2 regions of the Streptomyces sp. NPDC060027 genome follow, and region 2 is predicted to be linked to the other one. Evidence: predicted binding sites of a transcription regulator. Region 2 holds the regulator's gene; the other holds the start of a gene.
The links. Region 2 encodes HrcA, which represses chaperone genes, less so after heat shock. Its sites were predicted from a motif close to TTNGCACTCNGNNNNNCNGAGTGCNAA; they were not measured.
Positions count from the first base shown of each region.

Region 1: the regulator HrcA is predicted to act here: its motif matches at 3,325-3,351, upstream of groES (co-chaperone GroES).

Region 1 is NZ_JBHWVI010000021.1:32,823-41,376, forward strand. It holds gene ACFWBT_RS08170 (SDR family NAD(P)-dependent oxidoreductase) at 1-85, shown strand, start outside; gene ACFWBT_RS08175 (ester cyclase) at 213-920, shown strand; gene groL (chaperonin GroEL) at 1,091-2,716, opposite strand; gene groES (co-chaperone GroES) at 2,872-3,180, opposite strand; gene ACFWBT_RS08190 (polysaccharide deacetylase family protein) at 3,407-4,159, opposite strand; gene ACFWBT_RS08195 (polysaccharide deacetylase family protein) at 4,156-5,121, opposite strand; gene ACFWBT_RS08200 (methyltransferase domain-containing protein) at 5,213-6,406, shown strand; gene ACFWBT_RS08205 (cell wall-binding repeat-containing protein) at 6,384-8,426, opposite strand.
Region 2 is NZ_JBHWVI010000003.1:87,111-95,664, reverse strand. It holds gene ACFWBT_RS01650 (SpoIIE family protein phosphatase) at 1-1,496, shown strand, start outside; gene hemW (radical SAM family heme chaperone HemW) at 1,628-2,860, shown strand; gene ACFWBT_RS01640 (hypothetical protein) at 2,888-3,388, shown strand; gene ACFWBT_RS01635 (DUF3097 domain-containing protein) at 3,510-4,316, opposite strand; gene ACFWBT_RS01630 (MBL fold metallo-hydrolase) at 4,362-5,198, opposite strand; gene hrcA (heat-inducible transcriptional repressor HrcA) at 5,377-6,393, shown strand; gene dnaJ (molecular chaperone DnaJ) at 6,394-7,527, shown strand; gene ACFWBT_RS01615 (nitronate monooxygenase) at 7,640-8,554, shown strand, end outside.

The sequences.
Region 1 (8,554 bases), on a different contig from region 2:
GCTGATGGGCGTGGTGAAGGTGACGCCGCGGGCGCTGCTGGGCGGGATCACGTCGAGGACCGGGCGGAAGTACGGCCCCCAGTAAGGGCGATCACGCAGGTCGCGCGGTTCGCGTGGGGCGCGCTCGCGCGTCCCGTGCGGTGGGTGGTGTCGCCCCTCCGGTGGGAGGATTGAGGGTGAATCAACCGGACCAAGGGGCCGGAGGCGGCGCCATGACATTCGTGCAGTTGATTGACTGTAGAACCAGTCGGTTCGACGAGATGAACCGGCTGATGGACACCTGGGTCGAGAGGACCAAGGGGAAACGGACCGCGACGCACAGCGTCATCGGCAAGGACCGTGCCGACGCGAGCCACTTCGTGGAGATCGTGGAGTTCCCGTCGTACGAAGACGCGATGCGGAACTCGAAGCTTCCGGAGACCGACACGATCTTCCAGGAGATGGTGGCGCTCTGCGACGGGATGCCGACGTTCACGGACCTGGACGTGGTGCGCGACGAGCAGCTCTACGCGACGAACGTCCGCACGTACTTCGACATGCTGGCGGGCCCGGGTGAGCTGGAGCCGCTCAACGGTCTGATGGCTGAGAGCTATCACGACCACGATCCCGCCAACGAACAGGACACCATCGGGCTCGACGCGGTGCGGCGCGAGATCGAGATGTGGCGCGGCGGCTTCGACTTCGCGTTCACGATCGAGGACCAGATCACGGAGGGGGACCGCGTCTGCACGCGGTGGACCTGGAACGGCACGCACACGGGCGACTTCATGGGGATCCCGGCGTCCGGGAAGCAGGCCTCCATGACCGGCACGACCATCTTCCGGTGCGGGGAGGACGGAAAGATCGTCGAGGGCTGGTGGCAGTACGACCGGCTGGGTCTGATGGCCGGGCTGGACGCGCTGGACGCGCTGGCGGGCTGACCGCATCGGCGCGCTGGACGCCCTGGAGGGCTGACCGCTCGGTGTGCCGGAGGGACGGTCCCGGGGAAACAGCCTCACGGAAACGCGGGAGGTCCCCGTTCCTGATGGAACGGGGACCTCTTCACGACGTCACGCCTCGGTGGGCGTGTCCGTCTTCATGACGTCGTACGTCAGTGGGAGTGACCGTGGCCGCCGTGACCGGCGTCGCTCTCGTCCTCGGCCGGCTTCTCGACGACCAGGGTCTCGGTCGTGAGGAGCAGGGAGGCGATGGAGGCGGCGTTCTCCAGGGCGGAGCGGGTGACCTTGACCGGGTCGATGACGCCGGCCTTGACCAGGTCGCCGTACTCGCCGGTGGCGGCGTTGAAGCCCTGGCCCTTGTCGAGCTCGGCGACCTTGGAGGTGATGACGTAACCCTCCAGGCCGGAGTTCTCGGCGATCCAGCGCAGCGGCTCGACGGCGGCCTTGCGGACGACCGCGACACCCGTGGCCTCGTCGCCGGTCTTGCCGAGGTTGCCCTCGAGGACCTTGACGGCGTGGACCAGCGCGGAGCCACCACCGGAGACGATGCCCTCCTCGACCGCGGCGCGGGTCGCGGAGATGGCGTCCTCCAGACGGTGCTTCTTCTCCTTGAGCTCCACCTCGGTGGCGGCGCCGACCTTGATCACGCACACGCCGCCGGCCAGCTTCGCGAGGCGCTCCTGGAGCTTCTCGCGGTCCCAGTCGGAGTCGGTGTTCTCGATCTCGGCCTTGATCTGGTTGACGCGGCCGACGACCTCGTCGGAGCTGCCGCCACCGTCGACGATCGTGGTGTCGTCCTTGGTGACGGTCACGCGGCGGGCGCTGCCGAGCACGTCCAGGCCGACCTGGTCGAGCTTGAGGCCGACCTCCTCGGCGATGACCTGACCACCGGTGAGGGTGGCGATGTCGCCGAGCATGGCCTTGCGGCGGTCACCGAAGCCGGGGGCCTTCACGGCGACGGCGTTGAACGTGCCGCGGATCTTGTTCACGACCAGGGTCGACAGGGCCTCGCCCTCGACGTCCTCGGCGATGATCAGCAGCGGCTTGGAGGCGTTCGACTGGATGACCTTCTCCAGCAGCGGCAGCAGGTCCTGGATGGAGCTGATCTTGCCCTGGTGGATGAGGATGTACGGGTCGTCGAGGACGGCCTCCATACGCTCCTGGTCGGACACCATGTACGGGGACAGGTAGCCCTTGTCGAAGGCCATGCCCTCGGTGAAGTCCAGCTCCAGACCGAAGGTGTTGGACTCCTCGACGGTGATGACACCGTCCTTGCCGACCTTGTCCATCGCCTCGGCGATGAGCTCGCCGACCTGCGGGTCCTGGGCGGACAGACCGGCGACGGCCGCGATGTCGGACTTCTCGTCGATCGGGCGCGCGGTGGCGAGGAGCTCGTCGGAGACCGCCTTGACGGCCGCGTCGATGCCCTTCTTCAGCAGCGCCGGGGAGGCACCCGCGGCGACGTTCTTCAGGCCCTCGCGCACGAGCGCCTGGGCGAGCACGGTGGCGGTGGTCGTACCGTCACCCGCGATGTCGTTGGTCTTGGTCGCCACCTCCTTCACCAGCTGGGCACCGAGGTTCTCGAACGGGTCCTCGACCTCGACCTCACGGGCGATGGTCACGCCGTCGTTGGTGATGGTGGGGGCGCCGAACTTCTTGTCGATGACGACGTTGCGGCCCTTGGGGCCGATCGTCACCTTCACCGTGTCGGCAAGCTTGTTGACGCCGCGCTCAAGGGCGCGACGGGCGTCCTCGTCGAACTTCAGGATCTTCGCCATGGGAGCGGTTCAGCCCTCTCGGAAAACTTGGGAGAAACGAACGGCGCCCCCAGCGCCCGGTTCATCAAAGGTAGCGGGGGCCAGGGGCGCAGTTCACTGCAATGCTTGGTGCGGGGTTGTCCGGGGGAAGCCCCCGGACGCCCTTACCGGGTGAATTACTTCTCGATGATCGCGAGCACGTCGCGAGCCGAGAGGACGAGGTATTCCTCGCCGTTGTACTTCACCTCGGTGCCGCCGTACTTGCTGTAGAGAACGATGTCGCCGACGGCGACGTCGAGCTCGACACGCTTGCCGTCCTCGACACGGCCCGGACCCACGGCCAGGACGACGCCCTCCTGGGGCTTCTCCTTCGCAGTGTCCGGAATGACCAGGCCAGAGGCCGTGGTCTGCTCGGCGTCGAGCGGCTGGACCACAATGCGGTCCTCGAGCGGCTTGATGGCAACCTTGGAGCTGGCGGTCGTCACGATCCGACCTCCCCCTTCGGAGATCTCACGGGGTTAACTGTCTGAGGTGGCGACCAGGTCGATCCGTCGTCGCGGGTGCCGGACCTGCCCGTCGCTATTGGCACTCTCCAGGGGGGAGTGCCAGACCTGAGACTATGACTGCGATTAGCACTCGGTCAAGCGGAGTGCCAAAGGCGTCGGCGTGGCGCGGGCCGGAAGGTGCCGGAGCGGGGCGACCGGGCGGCCCCTAGAGGTAGTTCTCCAGCCGGGCCGGAGTGAAGCCCTCCGCCTGGATGCGCCGGAGCAGCCGGACCGTGGCGTCCGTGAGATCGGGTTCGCCGAAGCCGCAGAGGATGTCGCCCGGCCGGAGCCGGTGCGCGTCGGCGGCGCGGCCGAGGACGATCGCGGTGACCCCGCAGTCGGCGGCGGCGCGCAGGGTGGTGCTGTCGTACCTGCCGTAGGGGGGCCGCAGCAGCCGGGGCCGGATGCCGAAGCGCTGCCGGAGTTTGTCCTGCTGTCCGCAGATCTCGGCGCGCTGGCCGGCGTAGGGCAGGCCGCGCAGGGAGGCGTGGTCGAGGGTGTGGTTCTGGACGCTCGCGCCGACCGCGCGCAGCCGGGCGAAGTGCCCGTACCCCGGCCCGACGACACCGTCCGTGAGGAACACGCTGACCGGCAGCCGCAGTTCGCGGACCATGTCGACGAACCGGGGATCGCGCTCCACCCCGTCGTCGTACGTCAGGAAGACCACCTTGTCGTGGGTGCGCACATGGTCCACGACGGGCGGCAGTCCCGGGCCCGCGGTGCGTGCGGTGGTCCGGGCGGGCGCCTTCGGGGCCGCGGCGAGCGGGGTGGCCAGACCCCAGCGGCGGTACGCCGCCTCCTGCGGACGCACCCGCTGGGCCGCCTTCTTGCCCAGCCGCTCGATGGGGTCGACGGACTGCGCGCAGCCACCGAGCAGCACCGCCGCGAGCAGGCCGGCGAGCGCCGCCCGCACCCTCACAGGTAGTCCTCGAGGCGCGCGACCGCGTACCCCTTGCGGGTGACCGTCTTCAGGAAGCGGCGGACCATGTCGGGCATCGTGCCGTTCCAGTCCTTGCGGCCCCGGAAGTGGGTGAGGACGATGTCGCCGGGGTGCAGGTCCTGGTCGTCCTCGCGGTACTCCCAGTGGTCGACGAAGACTTCCTCGTTCCAGATGGGCGCGTACGCGACGCCGCAGGACTTGGCGGCGCGCAGGGTGTCCTGGTTGTAGTTGCCGTACGGCGGGCGGAAGAGGACCGGGCGCTTGCCGAACTGCTTCTTCATCACGTCCTGCATGCCGCAGATCTCGCGCTTCTGCCGCGCGTAGGACAGGGCGGGCAGATAGGGGTGGTGCAGCGTGTGGTTGTTGAGGGTGATGCCGCGGTCGCGCATCTTGCGGAAGTACCCGTAGCCGTCCTTGACCAGGTAGTCGCTGAGGAAGGCGGTGTACGGGATCTTCAGGTCGCTCATCATCCGCAGGAAGGCGGGGTCCTTCTCCTCGCCGTCGTCGATGGTGAGGAAGACGACCTTGTCCTTGGTGGGGACGGTCGTGAAGACCGGCGGCAGCCCCAGCTCCTCCTGGTCGTCGACCTCGAACCCCTTGCGGGCCTCGATGACCGGCTTCCTGGCGGGCGGCGCCGGGGGTGTCAGCGGCACCTCGGCGAGTCCCCAGCGCTTGGCGGCGGCGACACGCCGGGCCTGTGCCAGCCGGAGCCGGGAGGCGTACGCGTCGAGGGCGCGGGCCGGGGGCGCCTGGAGCCGGACCTGCCGACCGTGGGCCGGCTTGGCGGCGTCGGCGTCGGCGCCGGAACCGGAACCGGGGGCGGAGCCGGAGCCGGTCTCGGCACAACCGGAGACGAGGAGGGCGAGGGCGAGCACGCCGACTCCCCAGCGCGCACCGGCCCCGTTTGTGCCGTTTTTATCATTTTGTCGTACGGGTCGCATGGGGCCGGATCCTCCCAGGTCACCGCCCTCGCCAAGGCCCCGACACCGCCGCCCGAAGCACACCGTCCACCGACTGGCCCACAATGGCCGGGTGAACGACGTCTCCTTCGCCTCCCTCCTCACCGCCGAGGGCCGCGCCCTGCTCGACGAGGTCCGCGCCACCGAACCGGCACAGGAACTGGCCGTCGCCACCCGGCTGCGCCGCGACCACCCCGCCGAACTGGTCTCGGCGGCCCTCGGACAGGCCCGGCTGCGACAGCGGGCGGCGGCGAAGTTCGGGGCCGAGGACGCCGGACGGATGTTCTTCACCCCGAACGGGGTCGAGCAGTCCACCCGGACAAGCGTGGCGGTCCACCGCGCCGAGCGGCTGCGCGCCCTGGGAGTCCGGTCCGTCGCCGATCTCTGCTGCGGCATCGGCGGCGACGCGATCGCGCTGGCCCGCGCCGGAATCCGCGTCCTCGCCGTCGACCGTGATCCGCTGACGGCCGCCGCGGCCCGCGCGAACGCCGACGCGCTCGGGCTCACGGACCTGATCGAGGTGCGTGAGACGGACGTCACCGAGGTGGACACCTCTTCGTACGACGCGGTCTTCGTGGACCCGGGGCGCCGGGGCGGCCGGGGCCGGATCTTCGACCCGGAGGCGTACTCGCCACCGCTGTCCTGGGCGATCGGGGCGGCCCTGAAGGCTCCCGTCGCCGCGCTGAAGATCGCCCCCGGCATCCCGCACGAGGCGGTCCCCGCCGGGGCGGAGGCCGAGTGGATCTCGGACGGCGGGGACGTGAAGGAGGCGGTTCTGTGGTTCGGCACGGAGCCGGGCCTGGTGCGCGCCACCCTGCTGCCGGGCCCGCGCGAGCTGCGCGGGCGCGGGCTGCCCGATCCGGCGGTGCGGGCGGTCGGACGCTATCTGTACGAGCCGGACGGCGCGGTCATCCGCGCGCACCTCGTCGCCGAGGTCGCCGAGGAACTGGACGGCGGGCTGGTCGACGAGACGATCGCCTACGTCACGGCCGACGAGCTGCGCCCGACCCCGTACGCCTCCGCGTACGAGATCACCGACCGACTCCCCTTCAACGTGAAGAAGTTGAAGGCGCTGCTCCGGGAACGGGAGGTCGGCATCCTGACCGTGAAGAAGCGCGGATCGGCCGTCGAGCCGGAGGAGCTGCGGCGCAAGGTGAAGCCGCAGGGCCCCCGCTCCGCGACGGTGTTCCTGACACGGGTGGCGGGCGCCCCGACCATGCTGGTGGGGGCACCCGCGACACCGTCTACTGGTGGTGGACCGTCTTGAGGGGTGCCAGGTTCGGATCGGCGCCGACCGGGCCCGACCTCACGACCGTCGCGGCCTGGCCGCCGTTCGTGCGGAGCGTGAAGGTGCTCCGCTGCGCACTCGTGGGCACCACGCCCTTGTAGTACGGGTGGTACACGAACTGGCTGCCGCTCGCGCTGATCGAGGCGCCCGCGGTGTCCAGCGCGCCCGCCGCGATCGACCCGCTGCCGCCGAAGCCGACCACGAACTGCGTGCTCGCGGACTCCCGCAGCAGATAGCTCTTGGCCTCGCTCGACAGGGTGCCGGGCGAGGTCCACAGGACGGGTCCGAAGACGTTCATCGCCGCACCCGCCGACACGCCGCCACGCCAGCTGTCCGTGGAGGCGAGGGCGGCCTGGCTCGGCGCACTCCACCAGAACTTGGCGACCGCCGCGGAGGTGCCCTCGTTGCCGCTCGCCGTGATCGGGTAGTACGTGTACGTCGACGGCCACTTGGAGAAGTAGGTGTGCGTCAGCGCGTACTTCGCCGAGGCACCCACCGTGATGATCATGGTGTTCTTCGGGTTCAGGCTGTTGAGGTACGCCTTCACCGAATCGGTCAGCTTGTTGCCGTCGTTGAGGACGACACCGCCCGCGCTGCTCGTGCCGTCCGCCCCGGCCGCTGCGGCCGCCGCGAGCGCCGAGTGGTAGTCGGTGCCGGTGGCCAGGAACACGTACTTCGGCGCGCTGGTCACGGACTTCGCCACCGCGACCGAGGTCGAGTACCGGGACGTTCCCGCCAGCCGCTTCGGCGTGAAGCCGAGCGCGGACACCTGCGAGGAGACCGAGCCGCTGAGGACGGACGTGCCGCCGATGAGATAGACGTTCGCGCCCGGCTTCAGCACCCGCTTCAGCTCGGCCTTCGTCGCGGAGGACAGCCCGCTCTTCGGGGTCATCAGCACCGGACCGTGCTTCTTGCCGGCCAGCGCGGGCGCGGTGAGCGAGTACGCCTCGGAGTCCTGGTTGATCAGCACCGCGGCCTTGGCGTCCATCAGACCCGGAACGCTCTCGCCGACCGTGTTCCAGGTCCAGCGCGAGGAGGCCGTGTTGGTGGCGTAGGTGTCGGCGCCCCAGACCCGTCCTGTGCTGTTCTTGCGCAGCGGCTGCCAGCTGGGGTTGGAGCCGGAGTTGCCGCCCGGGTCGGCCGGCACCTTGGTGAGCGCGCCGGTGGCCAGGTCCACATACTCGGTGGTGTGCACGTCGGCGCTGTCGCCCGAGGTGTGGGCGTCGAAGATGATCCGCTTGCCGGTGGGCGACCAGGACGGGTTCGCGTAACCGCGGGAGTCGCTGGTGATCTGCCGGACGCCCGTGCCGTCCGCGTTCGCCGTGAAGAGCTGCGACAATCCGCCGTCGACGTTCCGGACGAACGCCAGCTTGGTGCCGTCCGGTGAGTAGGCGGGCTGCTCGGCGTCGGTCAGCACCCGCTTGACCGTGTTCGCCGTCGAGTCGTAGACCCAGACGCCGTCGTTGTCGTAGCAGCCGTAGTTCTTGCGCCGCTCGAACGCCATCAGACCGGTCGGGCTCACGGTCGGGTCGCTGTCGCAGACGGTGGACGGCTCCTGGGCGGCCGTCAGCAGCGGGCGGGGCGCCCACGAGCCGTCGGAGGGGCCGTAGGCGAGCTGGCCGCCGGTCGAGAAGACGACGTAGCGCCCGCCCCACCAGAAGGTCAGGTCCTCGTACGCGGCGCTGGATCGCACCCCTTCCGCCCAGGGCAGAGTGATCTTCGAGGAGCCGCTCGGCCTGATGCTCGAGATCTGGCTCGCGGCGGTGACGAGCCGGCTGCCGTCCGGCGCCCAGGCGGCGTACCACCCGGACTGCTGGGGAACCTCGGTGGCCTTGCCCGTGGCGGGATCGATCAGGAGCGGGCCGTCCACGAGGATCTTGCCCTCGGTGCCCGGCCAGGGCCCTGCATCGTCGGCGACGGCACCCGGAGCCGTCGCCAAGGTGGCCGCGGCGAATGCCGCCGCGGTCGCGAGCGCCGTGCCACCGCGGCGCCTGAACATGCTCAAAGTGACCCCCCATGGATCAGAAACGTCGGAATCGCCGCGCACTCGCCGGGCCGGTGCCCCTCTCCCAGAGGCTCACAGCCGCGTCATGGCAGCCGGATCACTGTAGTTCCTGAAGTGACCAG
Region 2 (8,554 bases):
CCGACGGCCTCACCGGGATGGGCGGGTTCCCCGAAGCCGACGGGCTCACGGGCGCCGTGGACGGGGCGGACCCGGCCAGGACCGTCGGGTACGCCGAGGGGCGTGCCCCGGGGTTCCGGCCGAGGACCGGCGCCGGGTTCCACTCCGCGATATCCGCCCCCGGGGCGACGCGGAGTACCGCGCAGGGCCACGACTGGCTCGACCGCGGAGCCCTCTCCTTTCTCGCCGAGGCCTCCGACCTGCTCGCCGGGCAGCTCGACGAGGACCTGGTCGCCGCGCTCGCCGGGCAGCTCCTCGTGCCGCGCCTCGCCGACTGGTGCGCCGTGTGGCTGGAGGACGAGGCCACCGACCGGGCGGGCGGTCTCGGCCTCGCCCTCGGACCCCGGCTGGCCCGCGTCTGGCACGGCAGCGAGAACCTCATCGAGGGGCTGCGCCGCTCCCTGGAGAAGGACCCGCCGCGGCTGCCCGACGCGGTGCGGTCCCGGGCCGTCCCGGTGCCCTGGCCCGGCGAGGCGCTGGGCACGCGCGGCGCGAGCGGCGCGGCGCTGGCGTACCGGCTGATCGCGGGCGGCCGGCCGCTGGGCACGCTCGTCATCGGGCGCGCCGGACTGCCCGCCTTCCCCGACGAGGTCACCGGGCTCGTCGAGGACCTCAGCCGCCGTATCGCCCTCGCCATCGGCGCGGCCCGCCAGTACGCGCGCCAGGCCACCATCAGCCGGGTCCTGCAGCGCGGACTGCTGCCGGGCGCGGTCGCCGAGATCCCCGGGGTGCACAGCGCCCTCGTCTACGAGCCGCTCGACAAGGGCGGGCCCAGCGGCGACTTCTACGACGTGTTCCCGGCCGGCGACGGACGCTGGTGCTTCGCCGTCGGCGACGTCCAGGGCAAAGGACCCGAGGCCGCCGTCGTGATCGGTCTGGCCCGGCCCTGGCTGCGGCTGCTGGCCCGCGAGGGCTACGACGTCGCGGACGTCCTCGACCGGCTCAACCAGCTCCTCCTGGACGACGCGACGGAAGCCGCGGACGCTGCGGCCCGCGCGCTCGTGGCCGCGGGCGGACCCGGGCTCGGCACCGACCTCGGCCCGCAGACGCGGTTCCTGTCCATGCTGTACGGCGAGCTGGTCCCCTTCGACGGCGGAGTGCGCTGCACCCTGGCCTCGGCCGGGCATCCGCTGCCGCTGCTGCTGGACCCCGCCGGTGACGTACGGGAAGTGGCCCGGCCGCAGACCCTGCTCGGCGTCTTCGAGGACCCCGAATACACCTCCGAGTCCTTCGATCTGTACCCCGGTGACACCCTGCTGTGCGTCACCGACGGTGTGACGGAGCGGCGCGACGGCTCCCGCCAGTTCGACGACGACGACGGTCTCGCGCAGGCCCTCGCGGGCTGCGCCGGCCTCAACGCCGAGCTGATCGCCGAACGGATCCGCGCGCTGGTCCACGCGTTCGGCACCCGCCCGCCGGAGGACGACATGGCCCTGCTGGTGTTGCAGGCCGACTAGCGGGCCCGCCGCCGCCCCGGGGACTCCGGACCCCGTCAGGCGTGTGCGGTGGCCCACCCTCGCCCCGGCGGGGGCACGCCCCCGGCCCGCGCCGGACACGTCCACCCCGGCCGTGCTGGACAATGGAACGCATGCCTTCCGCACTTCCCGACGGTGAGCCCGTCCCCGACGACGGGGCGCTGCCCGCGCACGCCCTGGCCGGGGCCGCCGAGCGGCCCCTCGGGTTCTACCTCCACGTGCCGTACTGCGCGACCCGCTGCGGCTACTGCGACTTCAACACCTACACGGCGACCGAGCTGCGGGGCACCGGCGGCGTGCTCGCCTCCCGCGACAACTACGCGGACACCCTGATCGACGAGGTCCGCCTCGCCCGCAAGGTGCTTGGCGACGACCCGCGCCCCGTCCGCACGGTCTTCGTCGGAGGCGGTACGCCAACGCTGCTGGCCGCCGCCGATCTCGTACGGATGCTGGGGGCGATCCGGGACGAGTTCGGGCTCGCGGACGACGCGGAGATCACGACGGAGGCGAACCCGGAGTCGGTCGACCCGGAGTACCTCGCGACGCTGCGCGCCGGCGGCTTCAACCGTGTCTCCTTCGGCATGCAGAGTGCCCGGCAGCACGTCCTGAAGGTGCTCGACCGCACGCACACCCCCGGCCGCCCGGAGGCCTGTGTCGCCGAGGCCCGGGCGGCCGGCTTCGCACATGTGAACCTTGATCTGATCTACGGCACGCCGGGCGAGTCGGACGACGACTGGCGGGCATCGCTCGAAGCGGCCCTCGGCGCCGGTCCCGACCACATCTCCGCGTACGCGCTCATCGTCGAGGAGGGCACCCAGCTCGCGCGCCGCATCCGCCGCGGCGAGGTCCCGATGACCGACGACGACGTGCACGCGGACCGCTACCTGATCGCGGACGAGGTGATGTCGGCGGCGGGCTTCGACTGGTACGAGGTGTCGAACTGGGCCACCTCCGAGGCCGGCCGCTGTCTGCACAACGAGCTGTACTGGCGCGGCGCCGACTGGTGGGGAGCGGGCCCCGGCGCGCACAGCCACGTCGGCGGCGTTCGCTGGTGGAACGTGAAACATCCCGGGGCGTACGCGTCCGCACTGGCCTCGGGCCGCTCGCCGGGCGCCGGGCGCGAACTGCTCTCCGACGAGGACCGCCGGGTCGAGCGCATCCTCCTCGAACTGCGGCTGCGCGAGGGCTGCCCGCTCTCCCTGCTCCGCCCCGACGGGCTCGCGGCCTCCCGCCGCGCGCTGTCCGACGGGCTCCTCGAAGCCGGTCCGTACGACGCAGGTCGCGCCGTTCTCACCCTGCGCGGGCGACTGCTCGCGGACGCCGTCGTCCGGGATCTGGTGGACTGAACGCCTGGTCACGTACAGTCCGCGGCCATGATCGCTGGTAAGTGTCCGGCCGAGGACGCGACCGTCCTGCGGTACGGACTGCGCAGGCTCCTGTTCGGACTGCCGCTCGGGACGGCGAACCTCGGGGTCGGCGGGATGGGGTGCTGGATCGCCGCGGACAGCGGCGGTATCGGCCTCGCGTGGATCCTGGCCGGCCCCCTGATGGCGGTGGGCCTCGGCGGGGTGTTCCTGCTCGTCTCCCGCTGGCGGGCCCGCCACTGGATCACCGCCTTCGACGCGACCGGCTTCTGGTGGATGCGCGGCAAGGAGGTCGCGCTGATCCGCTGGGACTCGCTGACCGGGGCGGGCATCTACTGGGCGAGAAGCCCCAAGGACTTCATCCGCACGGTCGAGCTGTGCCCGCGGGACGAGATCGACCGCGACGACCCGCTGCTGTGGAGGTTCGTCCGCGACACGGACCCGCTCCGGCCGGATCTGCCCCGGCTCCGGTACCGCGTCGACGTCGGCGAATCCACCAGGCGTACGTGAAGGCGCTTCTGCGGTGGGCACCCGAGCTGTGGTTCGGCTACAAGGAGCAGCCGGTTTCGTACCGGGGGCAGCCGGACGAGACGGGCCGCCCTCGGCCCCGATGACGCCGACGGACTTCGCGTCACTCCGGCGCTGTGACGAAGTCGATCAGTTCCTCCACCCGGCCCAGGAGTTCCGGCTCCAGGTCCTTGTAGGAGTGCACCCGGGACAGGATGTGCTGCCAGGCCGCGCCGGTGTTCTCCGGCCAGCCCAGGGCCCGGCACACGCCCGTCTTCCAGTCCTGGCCGCGCGGGACCCTCGGCCAGCCCGGGATGCCCACGGAGGACGGCTTCACGGCCTCCCAGATGTCGATGTACGGGTGACCCAGCACCAGGGCGTGGTCGCTCGTGACCGCCTCGGCGATCCGGGACTCCTTCGAACCCGGGACCAGGTGGTCGACGAGGACGCCGAGCCGGGCGTCCGGGCCCGGGTCGAACGCGGCGACGATCGCCGGGAGGTCGTCGACGCCCTCCAGGTACTCCACGACGACGCCCTCGACGCGCAGGTCGTCGCCCCACACCCGCTCGACCAGTTCGGCGTCGTGGCGGCCCTCGACGTAGATGCGCCCGGCCCGCGCGACCCGGGCGCGGGCGCCGGGCACCGCCACCGAGCCGGAAGCCGTACGGCTGGGACGCACGGGTGCCCCGGCCGTCGGGCGCACCAGCGTCACCACCCTGCCCTCCAGGAGGAAGCCGCGCGGCTCCAGCGGGAACACCCGGTGCTTGCCGAAGCGGTCCTCCAGGGTCACCGTGCCCGCCTCGCAGCGGATCACCGCACCGCAGAAGCCGGTGCCGGGTTCCTCGACGACCAGGCCCGGGTCCGCCGGGACCTCGGGCACGGGCTGGGGCTTCTTCCACGGCGGGGTCAGGTCCGGAGAGTACTGGCGCATTCGGATGACGATAGGAGAAGCGGCGGGCGAGCGGTGTGCTGATCCCTACGACACGCCGAAGCGCGTCGCCAGCTGCTCCCGCTGCGCCCTGACGAACGCCGCGTCCACCGCCGCCCCGTGCCCCGGCACGTACACCGCGTCCTCCCCACCCAGGTCCACCAGCCGGTCCAGGGCGGCAGGCCAGTGCGACGGTACGGCGTCCGGGCCCGCCTGGGGTTCGCCGGACTCCTCCACCAGATCGCCGCAGAAGACGATCTCGGGCGACGTGAGCGACGCGGGCGGCGGGAGCGACGCGCGCGACGCGGGCCGGGCGGGCGGTGCGGGCGGTGCGGGCGATCCCGGTGGCTCCGCCGGCGAGGGTGGCCCGGGCGCGCCGGGGATCAGGACCGCCAGGTCGTGGCCCGTGTGCCCCGGGCCGACGTTCGCCAGCAGCACCTGGAGCCCGCCGCCCAGGTCGAGGGTCCACTCGCCGCTCACGGAGTGCCGGGGAGCGACCAGCAGGTCCGCCGCCTCGGCCGCCGCGTCCGGGTCGAGACCGTTGCGCACGGCGTCCGCGCGCAGCTCCTCGCGCTCGTGGGCGAAGACCGCGTCCAGCCCGACCGCGCCGAAGACCTCCACGTCCGTGAACGCCGCCGCGCCGAAGATGTGATCGAAATGCGGATGGGTCAGTGCGAGGTGCGTCACTCGGCGCTCCGGCCCGAGGAGCCGTTCGGCCTCGGCGCGCAGCCACGCGCCCTCCGCGAGGCTCGACCCCGCGTCGATCATCAGGGCCGCGCCCTCGCCGACGACGAGCCCGACCGTGCAGTCCCAGTCCGGAAGTCGCCGCCGCCCGACCCGGGGTGCCACCCTTTCCCACCCCAGCTCTTCCCAAGTCAGCCTCATACGGCGACGCTAGCGGTGACCGGGTGCCGCGCACGACATCGCAGGCCCGCCCTTGCCGGGGTCGTGCCCCACCGCCGTACACTGGGCCGGGGAACGTTGGCACTCGCGTGCGCTGAGTGCCAGGCGAAAGCCACGAAGGCCACGAAGACCATCGAGTCGACTTCTGGAGGTGTGCGCGATGCTCAGTGAACGCAGGCTCGAGGTGCTGCGCGCCATCGTCCAGGACTATGTCGGCACCGAGGAACCGGTCGGTTCCAAGGCGCTCACCGAGCGGCACCGGCTCGGCGTGTCGCCGGCGACCGTCCGCAACGACATGGCCGCCCTTGAGGACGAGGGCTACATCGCCCAGCCGCACACCAGCGCCGGGCGCATCCCCACGGACAAGGGGTACCGGCTCTTCGTCGACAAGCTCGCCGGAGTCAAGCCGATGACCGCGCCCGAGCGGCGGGCCATCCAGAACTTCCTGGACGGTGCCGTCGACCTCGACGACGTCGTCGGGCGGACCGTGCGGCTGCTCGCGCAGCTCACCCGGCAGGTCGCCGTCGTGCAGTACCCCTCGCTGACCCGCTCGACCGTGCGCCATGTGGAGCTGCTGTCGCTCGCCCCCGCGCGGGTGATGCTCGTGCTGATCACGGACACCGGCCGGGTCGAGCAGCGCATGATCAACTCTCCCGCGCCGTTCGGTGAGACGTCGCTCGCGGATCTGCGGGCCCGGCTCAACAGCAGGGTCGCGGGGCGCCCCTTCGCGGACGTCCCGCAGCTCGTGCAGGACCTCCCGGACGCCTTCGAGGCGGAGGACCGGGGTACGGTCTCGACAGTGCTCTCCACTCTGCTGGAGACACTCGTCGAGGAGACCGAGGAGCGGCTGATGATCGGCGGTACCGCCAATCTCACCCGTTTCGGACATGACTTCCCTCTCACCATCCGGCCGGTGCTCGAAGCGCTGGAGGAGCAGGTTGTGCTCCTCAAGTTGCTTGGAGAGGCCGGGGATTCGAGCATGACCGTGCGAATCGGGCACGAGAACGCGTATGAGGGACTCAACTCCACGTCCGTGGTCTCCGTCGGCTACGGTTCGGGCGGCGAGGCAGTAGCCAAACTCGGCGTGGTCGGCCCGACCCGCATGGATTACCCGGGAACGATGGGAGCGGTACGAGCGGTGGCACGGTACGTCGGACAGATCCTGGCGGAGTCCTGAGTGGCCACGGACTACTACGCCGTACTCGGCGTGCGCCGCGACGCGTCCCAGGACGAGATCAAGAAGGCGTTCCGGAGGCTCGCTCGCGAGCTGCACCCGGACGTCAATCCCGATCCGAAGACGCAGGAGCGCTTCAAGGAGATCAACGCCGCGTACGAGGTGTTGTCGGACCCGCAGAAGAAGCAGGTCTACGACCTCGGCGGTGACCCGCTGTCCCAGCAGGGCGGCGCCGCCGGCGGCTTCGGCGCGGGCGGCTTCGGGAACTTCTCGGACATCATGGACGCTTTCTTCGGCACGGCGTCGCAGCGCGGACCGCGCTCGCGCACCCGCCGGGGCCAGGACGCCATGATCCGGCTGGAGATCGAGCTGGACGAGGCGGCCTTCGGCACCACGAAGGACATCCAGGTCGACACGGCCGTCGTCTGCGCCACCTGCAACGGCGAGGGTGCCGCGCCCGGCACCGCCGCGCAGACCTGTGACATGTGCCGCGGTCGCGGCGAGGTGTCCCAGGTCACGCGGTCCTTCCTCGGCCAGGTCATGACCTCGCGGCCGTGTCCGCAGTGCCAGGGCTTCGGCACCGTGGTCCCGACCCCGTGCCCCGAGTGCGCGGGCGACGGCCGGGTCCGGTCCCGTCGCACCCTCACGGTCAAGATCCCGGCCGGTGTGGACAACGGCACACGGATCCAGCTCGCGGGCGAGGGCGAGGTCGGCCCCGGCGGCGGCCCCGCCGGTGACCTGTACGTCGAGATCCACGAGCTGCCGCACTCGACCTTCCAGCGGAGGGGCGACGACCTGCACTGCACGGTCACCATCCCGATGACCGCGGCGTCCCTCGGCACGAAGGTGCCGCTGGAGACCCTCGACGGCATGGAGGAGGTCGACATCCGTCCGGGCACCCAGTCCGGTCAGTCGATCCCGCTGCACGGCCGGGGTGTCACCCACCTGCGCGGCGGCGGCCGCGGCGACCTCATCGTGCACGTCGAGGTCACCACGCCGACCAAGCTCGACGCGGAGCAGGAGCGGGTGCTGCGCGAGCTCGCCGTACTGCGCGGCGAGGAGCGGCCCACCGGTCAGTTCCAGCCTGGTCAGCAGGGGCTCTTCTCGCGCCTGAAGGACGCCTTCAACGGTCGCTGACCCAAGCGCGGCGCGGGGTGGTAATGCCACCCCGTGCCCGCCCATCCCGGTGGTCCCTGCCGGGCGGACGGCCGGATTCGGACTTGTACTGAGGACGTGACAACATGCCGTCATGTCCTCCGCACTGACCGATCTCTTCCCTCACCCGATCGTGCAGGCCCCCATGGCGGGCGGCGTTTCCGTCCCCCAGCTCGCGGCCGCCGTGTCCGAGGCGGGCGGGCTGGGATTCCTCGCCGCCGGGTACAAGACCGCCGACGGTATGTACCAGGAGATCAAGCAGCTGCGCGGGCTGACCGGACGTCCCTTCGGCGTCAATCTGTTCATGCCACAGCCCGAGTACGCCGGCGCAGGCACCGGCTCCACCGGAGCGTCCGGCGCCGCGCTGCCTTCCGCCGCCGCGGTCACGGTCTACGCCAACCAGCTCGCGGGTGAGGCCGCCTGGTACGAGACCGAGCTCGGCGATCCGGACAGCGGCCGCGACGACGGCTACGACGCCAAGCTCGCGGTCCTCCTCGACAACCCGGTGGCCGTGGTCTCCTTCCACTTCGGCGTGCCGAGCCAGGACGTGCTGGACTCCCTGCGCCGCGCCGGCACGCTCACCCTGGTCACCGCGACCACGGCCGAGGAAGCCCTCGCCGTGCAGCTGGCGGGCGCCGCCGCCGTCATCGTGCAGGGCATCGAGGCCGGCGGACACCAGGGCACCCACCGCGACAACCCGGAGACGGACGGCACGGGCATCGGGCTGCTCTCCCTGATCGCACAGGTCCGCGAGACGGTGCAGATCCCGATCGTCGCGGCCGGCGGCATCATGCGCGGCAGCCAGATCGCCGCCGCCCTCGCCGCGGGCGCGAACGCGGCCCAGCTCGGCACGGCGTTCCTCGCCACCCCCGAGTCCGGCGCGAACGCCGTGCACAAGGAGGCGCTGACCAACCCCCTCTTCGTCCGCACGGAACTCACGCGCGCGTTCTCCGGGCGGCCGGCGCGCGGGCTGGCCAACCGCTTCATGCGCGAGCACGGCCCGTACGCC